One region of the Peribacillus sp. B2I2 genome, then DNA from elsewhere that is predicted to be linked to it. Evidence: riboswitches for the same ligand, from Rfam matches in the RefSeq annotation. Region 1 holds a riboswitch; each other region holds the start of a gene.

Region 1 (5,503 bases):
GCCGTGAGTGACGATAAAATAAGTTACGACACTAATGATCAGGATGGTCAGCATGATTTCCCATTGATCAAATACTAATGCCAAATAACCTGGCACAATAAGTCCTGCGGGTACGACACCCGTTTTTTCTGAAAATATAAGGCTAAGCGTTACTCCCAGCACTAGGGCTACATATAAATCCGATCCAAACATTAAGGTTCCTCCTACTTAACTCGCTTTTTGCTTTGTTTTAGATTTCATGAATGCTTCAATTAATGGTTCCGCTGCACCGTGAATATTCCCGACACCGTAGACGATTCGATTTTTCATCAATGGGCGGAGACGTGCCACGATTTCTTCAGTTGACCAGTTTTCTAAATCCCAATATTCTTTTGTATCCAATTTACCTTGCTCGAATGCTTTTGTGATCGGTGAAGTGGTTTCACCAATGGCAATGACGATTTCAGATTTTATGTAAGGCAATACATCTCTTGCAAACTGCTCTGTACGGTCCACACGGTCGGCACGGCAGTTCATGATGACGATAGGAGGTTCTGTGCTGTATCCGAACGTATTGACGCGTTCCCAGATGTTCAGCGTCGATGATGCGTCATTTGCAGCAAACCCATTGACAAAGAAAGTTGGCTGGATGGAATCCCCGAATTTGGTGATCCTCATGGCACCTGGATCGGGATGCGCATTTAACATGCCGCGAAAAGCTGTTTTCTCATCGATGCCCAAAGCTTCTGCAACGGCCAAAGCCAGTGACGCGTTATCCGGAAATACCATATAGTCGAATTCGCGTAAGAATTCTTCCGAAATTCTTGAATTATCAGCAACGATCACTTTAGAGTTGCGTTCTTTGGCAATTTGCTTGAAAAAGTCCAAATATTCACTTTCGATGGTTATTAAGTGACCGTTATAGGGTATGGTAGCAGTGAAAGCTTCTGCAACCTCATCCAAGGTCGGTCCCATGACATCCATATGGTCTTCCAATACATTCACTATGACCCCAATGTTTGCTTGGATCATTTTATTTTGAAAGATTAGTTGATAGTCAGGCTGAACGGCCATACATTCACAAACCAGTGCTTCCGTGCCTAAATCGGCAACTTCTTTAACTACACGCCTTTGTTCTCCAATGTTGGGTCCTTCTGGGCGGCGTTTAATCGGTTTTTCTTTGTCGGTAAACCAATAGATCATTCTTGCTGATGTTCCGGTTGTTTTACCTACAGTTTTGTACTTAGCTTCCTGGATCACCCCTGTAATTAGACGCGTTACAGTTGATTTCCCTCGAATTCCATTCACATTCACACGTACCGGGATGGAGTCGAGACGCTTCTGATGGCGTTTTTGTTCGAATATGCCATAGCCAAGCAAAAAGATCGCACAAATAAATATTGGTGCCATTTTTTAACCTCTCTTTTTTAAAATATTTGATTTACTGAATACACACTACATGATTTTAAACTTAATAGGCAATAGTCAATTATTCTATTGTAATATAGTTAATGTCAGCTTTTTCAAATAAATGTATATAGAAGTGTAATAGTATCTAAAGGGATAAAATGCTTTATGAGTACAAAGAAATGGCTAAAAAACACGTAAACCTTGGAATATTTACACTAAAATATGGAAAGTGTAATAAAAGCCCATTTTGAACAGCATCAAAATAGTTTCATGAGCATTTGAGCCCAATTCATTTTGGCTATATTTATATAATTAATTGTTTTTAAAAGTGAGGTTTATTACAGAATGATAATTGTTTATACCCATTTATTTGACCTAAATGTAACAATATTTATGCATCTGTCATTCAATGTAAGATATTGCACCTATCGACTCAATTAGTTGGACTCTTATGAATATGGACAAAGATGAGTAAAAGAACACATCTCTTTTTTTGTTATTTTTTGGTTTTTTCATTGGAAAATACCCATGGGCCTATAAAGTGATCTTTTCCTTAAACATGAAATAAACTAAAGTTCATCCAATTTTTTTAAAAAATACCTAGTTTCTTCTATTGATATAGTGTTAATAGAAGAATGAAAAATAAAAAAAGCTCAGATGTATATCTGAGCTTTCGGCTTATATATTTTAAATGAATCCGAATGGGTTATAATCCCGTTTGTGGGTTAGGAGCTACAACATTAGTGGCTGATTATGGAAGGGATCTGTTTAACTGGATTTCTTTCTGTCGGATATCTCAAGGTTGGAGCCTTTTTTACCGCCATCAATTACATAAAATCTAGGAGCTAATCTCCTTTTTCCTTGATTTTCAGGATTCATCTTCATATAATTTTCGTATTCTTTGCGAAAGAATTCTTCGGTTTCCCGTTCCATTGCTTTTCTTTCGTTAAAATCTGCGATGAATTTGAAAAAACGTTTCATATGAATTCCTCCTTATGGGGTTAAAAGGTCTTAGTTTAATAGTAACATATTGTTGGTGAAGTTTAACCTTTTTTCAATTTTGCAGAAAAAGTTATGATTTTGTGTGAATAAAGTTGTGAATAGTGTGGTTTGAATGAAAGTAAGCAATGGATAGGTACCCGTGCATTGTGTTGAAATGAACTGTCCGGATCAAGTGAATCCGTGTACCGGGATTTGCGGTAAGTAGGTATTGGAAATGATGATTATTTCAGTTAAATTATTCCTATAATAATATTTATTATACACTAAATATTCTGAAAACAAACGAAAATATTCATATTCACATCTAACCACTTTTGATTGATTTGTCTTTTGATGAATCATTAATGTGTATAGTGTTTTATTCCCCGAATATACGAAAACGAAACAATTCACATCATGGAGGGAAAATAAGCAATTTCCCGTATTCAAGTGACGGGAAATTGCTAGTATCATAATTTGAATTTCTTAACCTGTTCAGTCAGCAGTTCAGCTGACGATGCAAGTTCACTGGCATGGTCCCCTTTATCGATATTTTATTCACTCTTTTTTATCGGATGGATAATGGGATATTTAAGCAGAAGAGGAGATGACCAAGGTTTCCATTAGGTCTAATTTTCAATAAATATAAACATCTTGATTTCTTTTTGTTTTCAAGTTACTATTGACTTGGAAAAATATTATATTCCGCGTTAAGGCGGAAGAGGTTCTAGCTACCCTCTCAAAAAAACTAAGGAGAAACAGTGCTCTATTCTTAGGGTGCTGTTTTTTTCCGTAAAAAGGAGTTTTATAGAAATGAAGAAGAAAGAAAAGGCAGTGGTTGTGTTTAGCGGAGGGCAGGATAGTACGACGTGCCTGTTCTGGGCGATGGAGAGATATGAGGAAGTGGAAGCGGTAACGTTTGATTATAATCAGCGGCACAGCCTGGAAATCGAATGCGCTCAAAAGATTGCCAATGAATTGGGCGTGAACCATCATATTCTTGACATGTCGCTGCTGAACCAACTGGCACCGAATGCGTTGACAAGAAGTGATATTGCAGTGGAGGACGGAGAAGACGGGGAATTGCCGTCGACGTTCGTGCCAGGGAGGAATTTGCTGTTCCTTTCGTTTGCCGGAGTGTTGGCCAGTCAGATTGGCGCTAAACACATTGTCACCGGTGTCTGTGAAACGGATTTCAGCGGATATCCGGACTGCCGTGATGTATTCATTAAATCGTTGAACGTGACCTTGAACTTGTCGATGGACCAGTCATTCGTGATTGATACGCCGCTTATGTGGCTTAATAAAGAGGAAACATGGGAGCTTGCGGATCAGCTCGGAGCGTTCGACTTTGTTCGCGAAAAGACCCTGACATGCTATAACGGAATCATATCCGATGGCTGTGGAGATTGCCCGGCATGTAAGTTGCGGAAAAAAGGACTGGATGACTATGTAAGCAGACGGAAGGTGCTTTCATGATGTACGGTTTTACTATAGTGGATAAACTCCAAAAAATAGATGAAGATATTCAACGCAGCCAATTGAAATATACCACCAAGAGGGTTCTGGTCAGTAAGGAGTTCACCTTTGACGCGGCGCACCACCTACATGACTATGAAGGAAAATGCAAGAACTTGCATGGCCACACGTATAAGGTCATTTTCGGCTTGAGCGGGTATACGGATTCACGTGGTTTGATGATAGATTTCGGGGACATCAAGGATATATGGAAAAATGAAATTGAAGTCCACCTTGATCATCGTTATTTGAATGAAACCTTGCCACTCATGAATACAACGGCTGAAAATATGGTTGTCTGGATTTATGAAAAAATGGCCGAAGCCCTTTCATTAAAAGATTATGAGGGTGCTAGAGTCGAATTTGTCCGACTATACGAAACGCCGACAAGTTATGCTGAAGCCAGACGGGAGTGGATGGAAAGTGAGTAAACTCCCGGTTATGGAAATCTTCGGACCGACCATCCAAGGTGAGGGAATGGTCATTGGCCAAAAAACCATGTTCGTTAGGACGGCAGGGTGCGATTATTCCTGTGCCTGGTGTGATTCCGCATTTACTTGGGATGGCACCGGTAAGGAAGATACCGTCCAAATGACTGCCGAAGAAATATGGGATGAGCTGAAGCGAATTGGGGGTTCCGGCTTTTCCTTTGTGACGATATCAGGCGGAAACCCGGCACTGCTGAAAAACCTAAATGGCTTGGTAGAAATCTTACATGAAAATAAAATGAAAATAGGTGTGGAAACACAAGGGAGCCGATGGCAGGATTGGTTTCTAGATATTGATGAACTGACCATTTCACCTAAGCCGCCGAGCTCAAGAATGAACACGGACTTTACGGTACTTGACCGAATCATATCGAACCTTGCCAATCGAAACCCTGAAAACCATGTCTCATTGAAAGTAGTCGTCTTTAACGAAGAAGATTACCAGTATGCCAAAAATGTGCATGGCCGTTACCCGGATATTCCGTTTTATCTGCAGGTCGGCAATGATGACAGCACGACGGCTGATGATAATCAATTGATCAGCGGTCTTTTGAAGAAATACGAAGAGTTAATAGATAAAGTGATAGCCGATGATGATTTGAATGATGTGAAAGTGCTGCCCCAGCTGCATACCTATATATGGGGTAACAAGCGAGGCGTGTAAAGAAAAGAGAGCAGGAGGCAGTGTGATGTGTAATCACACTGCCTTTTACATGTGGAAAGCTTCCTATACCTTTTGAAGGTGTGTAGCTTTGAAGGATGATGTGTATTTAAGGCCATACCCAAATAAGCGGTCCATTCCAATATGTGCGGTCCAAATTAAACCAATCATCATACATGCATCCGACTTTAGAAAAACGGCTAGCAAAATCATGAAAATCGGCACGGTATAAGTGTGGAAAAAGTTATAAACTTTTGCTCCAACTCGTTCATCGATCGAATAGGCCAACATGGAAACATCAGGTGACAAAATTAATAAAAGGAAAATCCACCAGCTGAATTCAAATAACGAATAGACGTAAATCATCGCTAAAAGGACCATGAGTCCTTCGATATGAAGGAATTTCTTAACCATTTAAAAGCCTCCTGAAATTCAATTAACCATTGGTCAATGATATTCATGAAAA
Region 2 (5,503 bases), 3.7 Mb from region 1:
TATACAGATTTTTTAAAAGATTTTAACTGATTCAAAGGATTAGTAAATAACTTGATTTTTTTTAATAAATACTCTTGACAAATAACAGGAAATAAGCGAAAATTCTAATTGATAATGATTTTCAATTTCATTATTGATCTCTGAAATTTGATAAGCAATTACGATAATCTCTTATCGTACCCTTTTGATATTGTACATAGATACAATGTCGCCCCGGCTTCTCTGTGCCTAGTAAAAATTATATGCTCATTAGCGAATGCAAGTCACTGGAATATTGCCCCCTCTTTATTCAAGTAATTTATTCACGTTGGAAGCATATTAGGCAGCCGGGGATTATTTTTTTAAAAAAAACTAATGAACTTACATATATGATTAAAGGAGCAGGATGATCATGAAACTTGAAGATATCATTAAAGAACGGCGCAGCATTAAGCGATTTAAGGACATTCCTGTTCCTATTGATACCATCCAATCATTATTGGAAACGTCGACATGGGCACCGAACCATAAAATGACCCAGCCTTGGCGCTTCGTCGTGGTATATGGCGAAAGCCGTTTAAAACTCGCAGAAGCAACCCGTGCTTTTATGGCAGGCAAAGAGAAGGACCCTGAAAAGAAAAACGCAGCCGGACAGCGAGGATATAATAAACTTATAGATGTCCCGATGTTCATCGCAGTGATCATGGAAGAGAATCCGAATCCAATGACACGTGAAGAAGATTATGCAGCTACAAGTGCCTTGATCCAAAATTTCAGCCTGCTTGCCTGGGAACAAGGAATCGGGATGATATGGGAAACATACGGCATGATCCACAGCATGGAGTTTCGTGAAGCTTTAGGCGTTAAACCTGGCGAGAAAATCGTAGGCAGCCTTCATGTTGGCTATCCCGACATGATCCCTGCCCCACGCCCCAGGAAAGAGATCGATCAACTCCTGACAATTATGGACTAACAAAAAAGGAAAGCCTCCAATCTTCTATTTGGAGGCTCAGACTGTAGACAAACTCGATGAAAATCGAGTTTGTCTACAGTCTTTTTATGGCTTTACAATTTGAACGTTGATTTCCTCTCCAGGCACTCGCTTTCCGCGGGCGGTCCGGGGAGCCTCCTTGGCTTACGCCTGCGGTGTCTCCCCTTGACGCGCTTTTCCCGCAGGAGTCTCGCACCTTACGCTCCAATCAACTTTGTTTTAATATATAGATAGAACTTATTCCTACAGTCTTTTTTGTATTAAATATAGAAGTATTAAACTTGAGGTGATAAGGTTGGCTTTCTAAACATGATTCTATTCAGCGAAATCAACTCGAAGTAATTATTTTAAACCAATTGGGGGATAACATCCAGAAGCAGCATTTGTCTTAACTTTATAGTCTTTCCTTGCTTTATAGTACGAATATACCATACCAATTCACTGCAATAAGTATCCGCGTCTTTTAGCTCAGATTTAATATCCCCATACGGTCATTGCCACTACCATAAAGTACCAGATGAAAAGTCCAGCCATATGTATAGTGACTAAAAGATTGATCACAAAAAAACCCCCTTCTAAAAGGAGGTCACTGATCTATTATACTCAAAAGAACTCGTGATATAATGCCTGAATTGCCGTCTCTTCGTTGTGCCCTTTCACACCGAACATCATACTTACCTCCGAAGAGCCCTGGTTGATCATCTCAATATTCACCTTAGCTTCGGCCAAGGCTTTTGACGCTCTTGCCGTTGTACCGACATTATGGCGCATTCCTTCCCCTACAACCATGATCAAGGCAAGATCATGCTCCACATTCACTTCATCGGCATGAAGCTCTTTCTTGATTCGGGAAATGATTTTCTTCTCGACTTCTCCTTTCATCTGGTCCTGCCTTAGAATAAGCGTCACATCATCAATGCCTGATGGAATATGCTCATATGAAACTCCGTAATCTTCAAGGATATGCAGCAGTTTCCGGCCAAAACCAACTTCCCGGTTCATCAAATATTTGCTAATGTAAATACTGCAAAACCCTTTATCACTTGCAATCCCAATAACCGGACCATTCGTATTATCCCGCGTGTTCACAATGCGGGTCCCTTGTGCCGTCGGATTGTTCGTATTTTGGATATGGACAGGTATTCCCGCACGGAATGCAGGAATCAGCGCTTCATCATGAAATACCGAAAAACCGGCATAAGAAAGCTCCCGCATTTCACGATAGGTTAACTCCCGGATTCCCTTCGGATTGGAAACCACATTTGGATTTACCGCATAAACGGCATCCACGTCCGTAAAGTTCTCATACAAATCGGCTTTGACCCCATTTGCAAGAATCGAACCCGTAATATCGGAACCGCTTCTTGAGAAGGTTAAAACATCACCATCTAACGTATATCCGAAGAACCCTGGAAATACTACGATTCCAGGCTCTTCACGCAGAGCATACAACCGATCATATGACTCTGGCTGAACCTGGGTAAATCCATCTACATCCGTAACGATCAAGCCAGCCTTCTTTGGATTTATATACTTTGCCTCTACCCCACGGCTTTGAAAATAACCTGCGACCAGCTTCGCATTATTATCTTCGCCACTGGCCTTTAAAGCATCCAAATAGCGCTTCTGGTTAGATTGGTCAGCATGCAACAGTGCTTTTAAATTTTCATGAATCCCTGTGATGACCTCCTCGGATATATCCAACTCTTCAGCAATGCTCGCATAGCGGGATACCACGTCTTCGATCAAATGCTCCCCGTTATCGCCGCGCAGCTGCTGTTCCGCAGCCTCAATCAATAAATCCGTCACCTTTATATCATCGGAATTGCGTTTCCCTGGAGCCGAAACGACTACAAACTTCCTCTCTGGATCAGCAACCACAATTTCGAATACCTTTCTCAACTGTTCACCTGACGCAAGTGAACTTCCGCCAAACTTCGCAACTTTCATCTCGACATCCCCTATTTTAAATAATATTCTGTCAAAATCAACTCTCCCTATTATTACGTTTTTTCTCGAAACAATCAAGTAAAAATTCCACTATAGAAGGACATTTGTATTTTTAAAGAGGACAAAACAATATGATTATTGAAAGGGAATAGTAAAAGGAAAAAAAAGACAACGGCATAAGCCAGTTGTCTTTCCAATCTTTAGCGATTATCCACAGTTTCAGGGTATAAATCATGATTCATCAAGCGGTAATCCGCCATTTCCTCATACTTCGTCCCTGGTTTCCCGTAGTTTGTGTATGGATCAATGGAAATCCCGCCCCTAGGCGTGAACTTGCCCCATACTTCAATATATTTCGGATCCATCAACTCGATTAAATCGTTCATGATGATATTCATGCAGTCTTCATGGAAATCACCATGATTACGGAAGCTGAATAAATAAAGTTTCAAAGACTTGCTTTCGACCATCTTCACACTGGGAATATAGCTGATGTAAATGGTTGCAAAGTCTGGCTGGCCGGTTATCGGACATAAGCTAGTGAATTCCGGGCAATTGAATTTGACGAAATAATCACGGTTAGGATGTTTGTTATCGAATGACTCAAGAATTTCAGGCGCATAGTCGAATGTATATTTTGTCCCTTGATTCCCAAGCAGTGTAATTTCCTTTAATTCTTCTTCTTTTCTTCCAGACATAAAAAGTCCTCCTCATCCACGTTTGTCAGGGGAGATTCATAAAATGGGCCTCTATATAACAAAAACCATATCTCATCAAAGATATGGTTGATTCGCGAAAAAAATCAAAGCCATAGTTTTTTTAAGAGGGTGATGCTATGAACCTCTCCCGTTTATCGGGAAATATTTTAAAATTGTCTTAGTAAATATAAAAAAAAATAGTCAATCTGTCAATGCAACTCTCTTAAATTGGGTTTGATTCCTTTATATATTCAGTTTAAAATGGAAAAAGCAGTTCAACCTATAAGAAAGAAGAGAATATACACATGTGGATTTTTGCAGCACTCATTACCAGCTTATGTTTCGGAATCAATAACAGCATTTTCAAATGGAGTAGCGGAAAAGGCTATTCAAAGATACATATCCAATTTTTCTTTTATTTTTCAGCTTTTATTTTATCCATTGCTTATGGAGTATTTATGGATGGTTTACAGCTGAACTGGCTGTCCATCATGCTTGGTGCAGCAATTGGTGTACTGAACGCTAATGGTAACATCCAGATGGCAAGCGCCTTTGAAAAAGGTCCGGCAAGCTTGACATCACCATTAATCGCAGCTAATGCTATATTCCCCATACTCTGTGCAGCTTTAATTTTTCACGAACATATTTCTTCCTTGCAGTGGAGTGGAATCGCCTGCATGCTTCTCGCTACATTAGTCATCCAGTATACACCTAACGCCAAAGGTAACCATCAATATGTCCCTTGGATCATGCACACATTATTCTCCATCTTATCATTTGGTGTGCTCGGAATTCTAATGACGACATCAACACGTCTTCACTTAAACTCCCTTGATATCTTAGTATCAATGTATGGAGGCGGAATGCTTTATCTTCTTTCGGCTCTGGCCTTTAAAAAAGAAAAAATCAAGCTAAAGGAAGTCAAAATCGGTTCCTTGGTAGGTTTTTTAAGCATGATAGGCTATGGATGTTATTTCTTTGCATTGAACACCGGGATCGCAAGCATCATTTTTCCTGTCGTCAGCCTGAACTGTTTAGTTGTCGTATTCGCTGGATGTTATTTATTCAAGGAAAAACTAAAAACCTATCAAATTGCCGGTGTTCTTGCTGCATTAATCGGTATTATTTTAACTAAAATATGAATATAGTTCATTTTACAAAAACAACCTGGCTGTCATGTGTACAAGCCAGGTCATTTTCTATTTAAACGGGAAATGGGGCAGGTCAAAAAAAAAATGTTGACACATCTGTAAAAGTATCAGATAATTTTGAATATTAATTCTTTCAATTTTACTGCTTTTGAAATGTTTGATTATTCTTCTGCCATGGGTATAAAAGAAATAGGTACAACCACCTCATTTAATTCTGAATCAAGAAAGGAAAGATGCATAATGGTAAAAGTTACAGTAACAGTTGATTTCCAAGGAAAATCTTATCAAACTAACGTCCTTACTAAACCGGGTACAGATCATGAAGTAATTTTACAACAAGCCCTTCATCAAGTTGAAAAGCAATGGAAAGCATAAAAAAGCAGGCATCGCAATAGATACCTGCTTTTTTATTACCATTTAATAATATCCAAAATATTTTTCATATGCACTATTGAAGACCCTCTTTTAGCAATTCCCTCCTACTTAACAACACAAAGACACTAAAATTCAGTCGTCAGTTTGTGTAAGTAAACCTCTCAATCTGAATAACAAGTAATTAAGAATTTTCTTTAATGAAAAAAGCACCTAAATGAAATGGGATTATAAAATAAAAGACTTATAAAAAAGACGATCTTTTAAAGGACCGTCTCAGACTTTAGACAATTTAAACGTTAATTTCCACTCCAGGCACTCGCTTTCCGCGGGCGGTCCGTGAGCCTCCTCGGCGCCTTTGC
Region 3 (5,503 bases), 3.8 Mb from region 1:
CTTTCAGAAATATCCCTGCCGATGACTACTAAGCCTTTTCGTGAACCATCCTCATTGAACAGGGGAACTTTGATCGTATCAAAGGTCTTGTGATTGCCGTCGGGAAGAGGGATGATTTCCTCACACCTTGTAATTTCCCCTTTTACCCACGTTTCTTCATCGGAACCTTCACAGTAGATCAACGACTCTTTATAAAATTCGGAGTATTCTGCGAGTTCGCTGTCTTTTTTTCCCTTATAATCTACATGCTCCAACTGAAATAATTGTAGCCCGAAGGTATTGGACTCAAGCCATCGGCCATCACCATCCTTGAAGTTAACGAAATCCACCATTGAATTGATGAGTGTGCGCCGGCGTTGTTCCGCTTCTTTTAATTGTTTGAATTCTTCCCTTTTAGCTAAATAAAGAAATAAGATCAAGCCTATTGATAAAAGGAAAACAATGCCTTCCACTCTCTGAAGTTGAATGAAGACCTCTTTGTTATGGATATTTGTAGTTAAAAAAAAGTCGAACACGACTAGTGTAAGAATCCCGGATAGGATATATATTGCTAAGATGGAGCGTTTGGACATGGAGATTCTCCCTGATTTTAAGACATTTCAAAGGTAAAATTACATACACATTTTAACAAACTATCGGAAAAAAATATATGCAGAATCCTAAATAAAAAAACAGGGACCAATGTGGGTCACCTATTTTTTCTGAATAAGGTTAGGTTCTTTTTCTTTTTTGCACGCTTATAGATAATGAAAAATAATAAGAAGAGGAGTGCGAGTGCAACTAGCGTGTATTGGTTCATTTCAACAGATAGGAGTCCATATGGAATTAACGATAGAAAGAAAAAGTATATCAGGTTGCCAAGTGCCGTCGCTAATAAAAAATCCTTGAAAGTGACGGTGCTGACTCCAGCAGCCAAGTTAATTAAACTTGTTGGGATAAGTGGGAAAATCCTGCCTGTAAACACGTACATGAAGCCATGCTCCACAACAGTTTTTTGCCATTTCCCCCCCATCTTCTTTAAGAGAAGTTCCTGAAACCAATTTCTTGCAGCATAAAAAATGAATCCTGAAGCAACGACACTTGTAAACCAACTCCATAGGTAGCCATATATGAATCCGAATATCGTGACATTGATAGTCAGAAGCAAAATTAAGGGGATGATTGTAAATGAATTTTGGACAAACATCAATACGAATGTCACAATAAAAGTGAGCAAAAGGTTTTCCTTCAATATGCTAATAACTGAATCCAAGTCACTTTTCCAAATCAAAGTAAATAATTCTGCATTTGAAAAAATAAATAATGCAATTACCAGTAGACCGGTTAAGGTCAGGACTTTTTTCAAAGGGTCACCACCATTCTGACTAATAGTTTATCATTTTTAAGTTAATTGGTGAAAAAAGAGCTGTCGCATGATGCAGACAGCTCTTTTACATTATAGTGGGTTCATGAAGCGAAGATTCCTTTAAAGCCACTTTTCAAACTGAATTCTTTTGTTCATTCCATAAATGATTGGCGCGCCAATCAAGAGGACAACGAATTCACCGACAGCCGTGGTCATCCAGCTTAACCAGAATGGTAAGCCAAAGGCAAGGTTCAGTTCAATGGCAATTAAAAACATTGTGAACGTGAAAAAGATGATCGTGGCGATCATCCGCCCTTTAATGCCTTTTATGAACCGCGAAACAAAAATGACAAGCAGCAAGGCGAGTACGGATTGCCCCACCCCAAAAATTAAATCATATGGAACCATCGGTGAAAAGAGCAGATTCGATATGAAGACGCCGCCGACAATACCATAGATATATTTTTTATTGAATACAATAAGATGGTTCAACATTTCCGGTACACGAAATTGGAACATCTCAAAAGCTATTGGTTTAAACACCAATGAGACCGCCACATACAAGGCAGCCAATAACCCGTTTATCACGAGTGTACGAACATTCATTTTACTCTCTCCCTAGTTTTTTATCGTGGGATGGTTACGAACCACGTATAGGCGTTTGCCCGATGATTAATAGTATCCCAAGTAAGCTTGTTTCGTCAATTTGTAAAGAATGGTTTTAATTTATAGGTTTTCAAGCATCCATAGGATTTTGATTTATGGCAATGAAGGATGATATTATTTTTATATGTACTTCAAAGGAGTGAATATAATATGTCTATCGCGATTGTCAAAAGCCATTTTAAACAATGGGATCGGGAAGGCGATGTAATGGAGTTCGAAACATCGAGCGCTACGGTGAGTGAGGCTGCAGAAACCATCGGCGTTATCCCAGCGAGGATCGCTAAAACTCTTTCCTTTAGGGGGGAAGGTGATGATGCGATTTTGGTTGTAGCGGCTGGGGACGCAAAAGTGGATAATAAGAAATTTCGGCAGATGTTCGGTTTCAAGGCACGGATGCTGTCACCCGAGGAAGTGTTTGAGCAGACCGGCCATGCCATCGGAGGAGTTTGTCCGTTTGGTCTGGCTAACGATCTAGCTGTTTTTCTTGATGTATCAATGAAGCGCTTTGAGTCATTGTTCCCGGCATGCGGCAGTACGAACTCTGCAATAGAACTTACACCCACGGAATTATTTGAATATTCAGGAGCAAAGGATTGGGTGGATGTTTGCAAGGCTTGGAATGAAGAGGGGAATGAGGAAACGGCAGCAGGTAATGCAGTGGAAGGCTTTTGATTAATGGTACCAAAAAGATCCACATGAATGGGATAAAGTCCACTTGGGTGGACTTTATTTGTGGGGGCCGTATGCATTATATCGGTCAATAATTTTAAAGCGGAAAATCGTGCAGAAAGTGTTCCTGAGCGGAGGGTGAAAGATGTTAAATGGAAGCCAAAGAAAAAGCAATAGCAGCTATCTTAGTCTTAAAACTCTTTATGAAGAAAATATCACGGTTAAGAGCATAGCCCAGGAGCTTGAGTTTTGCCATACAAACGATCTGGCGCTGGATATTCGGAAAGCATTGGAAAAAAAGAATTTTGATATATTGGCAGTGCAAGATCAAGGGGAAATCATCGGATATATCGAAAGGGAAGAACTGGGTGAAGGGAGCATTTCGGAATATTTGAGAAACTTTTCACCAAGGGAAATGGTTTCGGATTCAACCCCTTTAATCCAGCTGCTCCATATTTTCAAGAATAAAACAAGGGTCTTCGTATTAGAGAATAATTCAATTAAAAAGTTGATTACCCATGCCGACCTTCAAAAGCCTCCAATCAGGATGCTGATATTCGGATACATTACCTTATTGGAAATGAGGATGAGCGATATCATCATGGATAGATTCGGCGACGGAAGCTGGCATCCAATGATCAGCGAAGACCGTTTAGAAAAGGCAACCGAATTATATAGGAGGAGAATCGATAAAAATGAGGATATCAATTTAATAGAGTGCCTGCAAATCAGTGATAAATTCGATATCATACATAAGGATGAAGAATTGAGGTGCTTCTTCCAAATCCCTTCGAAAAGTAAAGGGAAGAAGGATGCGAATGCCATCCGGAAATTACGGGATAAGATTTCCCATGCAAATGAACTGGGACTGGACATGTCGTGGATGGAAATCATTGAGGTTGTCGAGTCCTGTGGGCAACTGCTCGAAATCTCTGAATCCTATCAGTATGAAAAATAAGGATCCGGCTATCATGCTGGTTCTTTTTAATGTTTAACTCCAGACAGAAAAAAACTGCCCATATCAGGCAGTTTCCCCGAAAACTCAAAACTCCGGCAGTTGATCCAGGTTATTTTCTTTTATCCCATCAGGCTCACTCCGCAATATATCACGTCCATATTTATGAAAGACGTCAACATTGGCCAGGATGCCTGCTTTGGCTTCCGAAAGGGCAGTGGGGTAGTCGAGTTCGCGGCCGGAGTTGGTCTTGATGGCGATAATATTGTCCTCTTCATTTTTCCTTACGGCGATGATTTCTTCTTTTCCTGCTGAATCAAGTTGGTTTGCTTGCGGTGTTCCCTGCTGTTTATAGGATTCATAAGCTTTTTCAAATTGGTCCATGTTTTGGACACCTCCCATTTATAGGGTGAGCTATTTTTTCTGCAATATACAAACCGGATTTCGTCCAACTTGGGCCGTTAATTCGTCCAAATGGGCCGAATTTTCGGCACTTTTTTAAATTGGATGCTGTCGTCTTGGCCTTTTTGCATTGGCATGGCACTTGCATCTTGTATAAGTGGAGTAAGAAATAATATCAACTTAATTAAGGGAGGAATATGAATCATGAATGTAAAACAAGGGGCTAGCACTGTAAATGCAAAACAACAGGTCAAGACAATGAAGGCAGCGGTCGTCAATGAATTTAACCAAAAACTTGAGATAAAAGAAGTACCCATCCCGGAATTGGATTATGGTGAGATATTAGTGAAAATTAAAGCATGTGGCGTGTGTCATACCGATTTACATGCGGTACATGGCGATTGGCCGGTAAAGCCCAAGCTTCCGCTTATCCCCGGACATGAAGGTGTAGGCATCATAGAAAAGGTGGCAGAAGGCGTAACTTCCTTGAAGGTCGGTGACCGCGTTGGGATCCCATGGCTTTACTCGGCCTGTGGCGATTGTGAGTATTGTTTGACTGGAAGGGAAACGCTTTGCTTGGATCAATTGAATGCAGGCTACTCCGTGGACGGGGGGTATGCGGAATACTGTAAAGCACCTGCCAAATATGTGGTGAAGGTTCCTGAAGGGCTTGACTTTGCGGAAGTTTCACCGATTTTCTGTGCAGGCGTAACGACTTATAAAGCGCTTAAGGTATCAGAAGCAAAACCTGGTGATTGGGTAGCGGTTTATGGAATTGGCGGATTGGGACATGTTGCCCTTCAATACGCGAAAGCGATGGGCTTTAATGTCATTGCTGTCGATATTCAAGATGATAAGCTTGATCTGGCGGCGGAACTGGGGGCGGATTTCACGGTTAATGGGCTTAAGACTGATCCTGTACAAGCCATTAAGGATAAAGTTGGCGGTGTGCAAGCAGCCATTTCTGTAGCGGTTACGAAAAAAGCATTTGAACAGGCTTACAGTTCAGTCAAGAGGGGCGGGACACTGGTCGTAGTCGGATTGCCGAATGATGAACTTCCGATCCCGATTTTTGATACGGTACTAAATGGGGTAACTGTAAAAGGGTCAATCGTCGGGACGAGAAAAGATTTACAGGAAGCTGTTCAATTTGCGGCTGAGGGTAAAGTCAGAACGAATATAGAGACGAGGAAACTTGATGAAATCAATGATGTGTTTTCAATGATGGAAAAGGGAGAAATCAATGGACGCATCGTATTGACGCTAGAATAGTAACAGAGGAGGATGCCCTGGAACGGGGCATCCCCCTTTTTTTTATGTCTGGTTCTTCTCATTTAATATATAGCGTAATTTCCTTATGGATATTTGCAAGCGTTTGGCTGCTTCATTCCGGTTGCCGTAGGTTTTTTGCAGTGCCTGCATGACGAGTTCCTTTCCAATTGTGGATTGAAGCTGTTTGATTTCCG

The links. A riboswitch is a leader RNA that binds a small molecule or an ion and turns the genes downstream of it on or off. The one in region 1 is predicted to bind preQ1.
Region 2: it holds a riboswitch for preQ1, as region 1 does, so the genes downstream of both, queF (preQ(1) synthase) here and queC (7-cyano-7-deazaguanine synthase QueC) in region 1, are expected to answer to the same signal.
Region 3: it holds a riboswitch for preQ1, as region 1 does, so the genes downstream of both, ABIE66_RS02195 (QueT transporter family protein) here and queC (7-cyano-7-deazaguanine synthase QueC) in region 1, are expected to answer to the same signal.

Annotation. Positions count from the first base shown of each region.
Region 1 is NZ_JBGCCB010000001.1:4,190,274-4,195,776, reverse strand. It holds gene pgsC (poly-gamma-glutamate biosynthesis protein PgsC) at 1-192, opposite strand, end outside; gene pgsB (poly-gamma-glutamate synthase PgsB) at 208-1,389, opposite strand; gene ABIE66_RS20760 (hypothetical protein) at 2,158-2,370, opposite strand; PreQ1 riboswitch class I at 3,086-3,128, shown strand; gene queC (7-cyano-7-deazaguanine synthase QueC) at 3,184-3,849, shown strand; gene queD (6-carboxytetrahydropterin synthase QueD) at 3,849-4,319, shown strand; gene queE (7-carboxy-7-deazaguanine synthase QueE) at 4,312-5,040, shown strand; gene ABIE66_RS20740 (DUF4260 domain-containing protein) at 5,104-5,451, opposite strand.
Region 2 is NZ_JBGCCB010000001.1:505,155-510,657, reverse strand. It holds gene ABIE66_RS02545 (nitroreductase family protein) at 392-952, shown strand; gene ABIE66_RS02540 (aspartate kinase) at 1,574-2,920, opposite strand; gene queF (preQ(1) synthase) at 3,121-3,618, opposite strand; PreQ1 riboswitch class I at 3,725-3,770, opposite strand; gene ABIE66_RS02530 (EamA family transporter) at 3,924-4,760, shown strand; gene ABIE66_RS02525 (BA3454 family stress response protein) at 4,887-5,144, shown strand.
Region 3 is NZ_JBGCCB010000001.1:439,722-445,224, forward strand. It holds gene ABIE66_RS02185 (PAS domain S-box protein) at 1-572, opposite strand, end outside; gene ABIE66_RS02190 (TVP38/TMEM64 family protein) at 689-1,345, opposite strand; gene ABIE66_RS02195 (QueT transporter family protein) at 1,466-1,951, opposite strand; PreQ1 riboswitch class I at 1,958-2,002, opposite strand; gene ABIE66_RS02200 (YbaK/EbsC family protein) at 2,162-2,683, shown strand; gene ABIE66_RS02205 (hypothetical protein) at 2,826-3,638, shown strand; gene ABIE66_RS02210 (DUF3892 domain-containing protein) at 3,723-4,019, opposite strand; gene adhP (alcohol dehydrogenase AdhP) at 4,296-5,309, shown strand; gene ABIE66_RS02220 (sigma-54-dependent transcriptional regulator) at 5,352-5,503, opposite strand, start outside.